2 regions of the Hymenobacter cellulosilyticus genome follow, and region 1 is predicted to be linked to the other one. Evidence: riboswitches for the same ligand, from Rfam matches in the RefSeq annotation. Region 1 holds a riboswitch; the other holds the start of a gene.
What was found. Region 1 has a riboswitch for thiamine pyrophosphate ahead of MUN79_RS28210 (TonB-dependent receptor). Riboswitches for the same ligand answer to the same signal wherever they lie in the genome.

Region 1 (2,196 bases):
GGTAGTATGACTTCAGATCCGACGCGGCCCGGTTCAGGTAGCCGTCGGTGGCGATGCGCGAGAGGCGGCCATCCACGGTGAAATGCTGGCCCAGCAGGCCGGTGCCAAACTGCACGGTGTTTTTCCAGGTATTGAAGGAGCCGACGCTGTTTTGGGTTTCGCCGTAGGCTTCGCGCCGGTTATCAAACGTGGAAATGTTGATGCTGGCCCCAAACGCCGCCCCACCATTCTGGCTGGTGCCCACCCCGCGTTGCACCTGCAGGCTGCTCACGGACGAAGCCAGATCGGGCAGGTTCACCAAGAACGAGCCGTGCGACTCCGCATCGTTCAGCGGCACCCCGTTGATGGTCATGTTGATACCCGTGTTGCTCGTGCCCCGGATGCGGATATCGGTGTAGCCCACACCGGCACCAGCATCGGAAGTCACTACTACGGAAGGCGTCTGGTCGAGCAGGTAGGGAATGTCCTGGCCGAAGTTGCGCTTGGCCAGCTCTGCCCGGCTCACGTTGGTGTAAGCCGTGGCCGTGCGGTCGTTGGCCCGGCTGGCCGTTACCAGGGCCTCGCCGGTCAGGATGCCCCCGGTTTGTAGCCCCAGCGTGAGGCGCTGCTCGGTAGCCTGGCCCTGCACAGTCTGGCGCAGCGCATCGTAGCCCAGAAACGTAACGCGCAGCTCGTGGGCACCGGCCGGCACCGCGGGCAGGATGAAGGTACCCGTCGCGTCGGTGACGCCCACCACGGCGCCGTCGAGCAGCACGGTGGCGCCGGGCAGCACGGTGCCGGTGCGGGCATCGGCGACGGTGCCGGCCACGGGGCCCTGGGCCCAGGCGGCGGGTGCTGCCAGTAGGGGCAGCGCTGCGGCGGCCCCCCAAACCAATAAATGCTTCAAGGAAATGGTAAAGAAAAAGTGGAACGGGCCCTGCGCCAGGGGTCGGCGCACTAGGTTTTCACGTTCGAGGATCGTTTGTTCCCTTCGCCGGCATTACCCGGACAGGTTCAATGGGTATGATCTCAGCCCCACGGCAGCTAGCCGCTGGTAGGGCACCCCTAAAACTATGCTGCAAAGCTAGAGCCCTCAGCAAGGAGTTCCAAATCGACAATCTTGTGCTTTACTTTCGCTTGACAATCAACTATATTAGACTGGCTAACGAGTGGGCCGGAAAAATTACGTCATCCCAAAACATCCGTCCCACCCACTCCGTTAGCCAGATACAGCCTGCCGGCTCTGCCTTGTTTGCGTCGTCATTTTACCAGTTGCTGCCATGATCAGTCTCATCTACACGCTCGTGGTATTTGCCATTTTGGCTTACTTCATCGTGGCCCCGCGCCACCGCTACCAGCACCCACCCTACACCGACGGCGACGACGACGGCGGGGAGCCGCTCGACGACGGCCTGCCCGACCTGGACCTGCCGCCGGGCATCTCCCGGCCCATCAACGACTGGGAGCCCGACTACGGCCGCCCCAGCGCACCAGTGCGCCCCTGGAAACAATTACCTTCTAAGGTTTCTTATACAAGCAAACAGCGGCCTTTTTGCCCAGCTGCTTCCGGTTAATCGTGGCCGATACCGGAAGTAAGGCAGGCAAAAAGGCCGCTGTTGTTGTGCCTACCCTGCAGCTACAGCTGGAGGCTCATGCGCAGGTAAGGAATGTCGCCCTTGTAGAAAACCGGCCCCTGCCCTACCATACCGAAGCGCTGGTAGAAAGCCGCCGCATCCTGCCGGGCATCGCACCACAGCTCCTGTGCCCCCTGCTGCCGGGCTTCCTCCATAATGCACTGCAACAGTCGGGAGCCGATGCCCTGCTTTTGCCACTCCGGGGCGGTGGCAAACTTGCGGAAGCGGGCATCCGGGCCAGTTACGAACAGAGAAATTACCGAAACCAGCTCCTCCTGCACAAAAGCTCCGAAGTGCTGCCCGGCCGCGTCGTTTTCCACTTTCACGTAGTCCAGGGGCTTGTCGGGCCACAGCACGGCGTGGCGCAGCGGGTAGGTTTGCGCGGGCGTAATGCGGCGGATTTCCAACTCGGGCACTGCCATGAAAGACTGGGGCTAGGTTATGGCAATGGAATACTCAGCCGAGTAGGTTTGGCCGGGGGCCAGGGTCAGAATGCCTTCCTTGTCGGCCAGCTCCACGGGGCTGCCTACCGAGCCGGCAATGCCCTGCCAGGGCTCCACGCACACAAACGGCGCATCTTTCC
Region 2 (2,196 bases), 670 kb from region 1:
GGCGGCTACTTCCTGGCGCACGAATTCGGGCGTAATATAGCCCTGGGGCGTGCGTGCGCCGAAGCTGTGCCCGCGGTGCTGCACCCGCAGCGGGTCATCCTGGGCCAACTGGTCGATACGCTGGTTTTCCCGGATGGCAATGTATTCCATTTCGGGCGTGATAATGCCCTGGCGGGCGTAGTGCATCTGGCTCACGTTGCGGCCCGCTTTAGCCCGGTACGGCCGGCGGATGTGCTCAAAGCGCAGCGCGTCCAGCGAAGCATCGGCGGCCCGCTGCTGCCCATATTCCGACGAGGTGCCGGGGAGCTGCTCCACGTCGCCGCGGCCCAGAATCCACTCCTCGCGCAGGCGAGGCAACCCTTTTTTCAGGTCGATGGCCATATTCGGGTCGGTGTAGGGGCCGCTGGTGTCGTACACGGTTACCGGCAGGTTTTGCTCGGTGGGATTCACGAAGTCGAACTTGCGCTGGGTGTCGCTGAGCACGATTTCGCGCATGGCCACCCGCAGGTCGGGGTAGAGCTGGCCGGGCACGTAGATCTTGCGCGAGCCGGTCAGGGGCTGGCGCTCCACCAGCGTCTGCTGGGGGCTTGGTCTTTTTTCTTCATCGGAAAAGGAAGTGGAAACGGGTCGGCGGCGCGGCCTAGCCCCCTTGGGTGGCGCGAATAATCGTAATCCGGTCGTGGGCCCGCAGCTCGTGGGCGGGCCAGTCGGGGCGGGGCACTACCACGTCATTCACGGCCACGGCAATGCCGCGCAGGTGCAGCAGCTGCAACTGGTCGAGGGTGGCCGTCAGGGTAGGGGAAACCGGGGCCTCGCAAGGTTTATCGTTGACAAATAGCGTCATGCAACAAGCAGAGTAGCAGGTTGATGGAGTCAGAACAATAAACGATAGGACGGCGTACGCCACGGGCACAGAGCGTCCCGTTTCTGGTCACTTTTCCCTTCGCCAGCATTACCTGGATCAGGTTCCAAGGGTATTTCTCAGTCCCGCGTAGCAGAACACCCCTAAAGTTTATGCCGGCAAGGTAAGGGAATTTGTGAAATGGCGAGGTTGCGAAATTATGATGTTGCAATCCGTGCTTTCTTTCCCTGTCATTGCGAGGAGGGACGACGGAGCAATCCATCCTCTGAAATGTGCCGGGCCCTCTAACTTGATAAGCCTTCACCGTTATAACAGGAAAGGCTTTCTGGGTAAAGGTCATTTCGTATTGCGCAGAGGACGGATTGCTTCGCTTTGCTCGCAATGACAGGCAAAAGGCGGCACTTTTTTCAGCGTCAGCGGGTTAGACAATGTTCTAGCAGATAGGACGCACATCTTCGGCTTCCGCTATAGTATCTTTGCAGTTATGATGATTGACCTGCCCGTTGTTTCCAAGCGCGACATCCGCAAACTCACCCCCGACGAGCTCAAAGCCTTTATGGTGGAGCACGGCGAAAAACCCTTCCGCGCCAAGCAGGTGCTGGAGTGGCTGTGGAAGAATACCGCGGCCTCGTTTGAGGAAATGAACAACATTTCCCTGGCCACTCGCGAGTTGCTGGCCAAGCACTTCGTCATCAACGGCGTGACGGTTCAGAATCAACAACTCAGCAACGACGGCACCATCAAGTCGGCCTTCCGGCTGCACGACGGCAACATCGTGGAGGGCGTGCTCATCCCGCACGACACGCGCATGACGGCCTGCATTTCCTCGCAGGTGGGCTGCTCGCTCACGTGTAAGTTTTGCGCTACGGGCTACATGGAGCGCAAGCGCAACCTGGACGCGGCCGAAATCTACGACCAGGTGGTGCGCATCCGGGAGCAGTGCGAGGCCCAGTATGGCACGCCGCTCACCAACATCGTGTACATGGGCATGGGCGAGCCGCTGCTCAACTACGCCAACGTGGTAAAGAGCGTGGAGCGCATCACCGCCCCCGACGGCCTGAACATGGCCCCACGCCGCATTACGATTAGCACCGCCGGCATTGCCAAGATGATCAAGAAGCTGGCCGACGACGATGTGAAGGCTAATCTGGCCCTCTCGTTGCACGCCCCCAACGACGTGAAGCGCAACGAGATTATGCCCATCAACGAGGCCAACTCCCTGGCCGCGCTGAAGGACGCGCTGCAGTACTACCACCAGAAAACTGGCCGCAAAGTCACCTACGAATACATCGTGTTCGAGAACTTCAACGACACGCTGGAGGACGCCGCCGAGC

Region 2: another riboswitch for thiamine pyrophosphate. It lies ahead of thiS (sulfur carrier protein ThiS); the one in region 1 lies ahead of MUN79_RS28210 (TonB-dependent receptor).

What each region holds. Positions count from the first base shown of each region.
Region 1 is NZ_CP095046.1:5,767,088-5,769,283, forward strand. It holds gene MUN79_RS28210 (TonB-dependent receptor) at 1-937, opposite strand, end outside; TPP riboswitch at 948-1,056, opposite strand; gene MUN79_RS28215 (hypothetical protein) at 1,260-1,553, shown strand; gene MUN79_RS28220 (GNAT family N-acetyltransferase) at 1,616-2,035, opposite strand; gene MUN79_RS28225 (aldose 1-epimerase family protein) at 2,048-2,196, opposite strand, start outside.
Region 2 is NZ_CP095046.1:604,722-606,917, reverse strand. It holds gene thiC (phosphomethylpyrimidine synthase ThiC) at 1-570, opposite strand, end outside; gene thiS (sulfur carrier protein ThiS) at 641-844, opposite strand; TPP riboswitch at 922-1,017, opposite strand; gene rlmN (dual-specificity RNA methyltransferase RlmN) at 1,350-2,196, shown strand, end outside.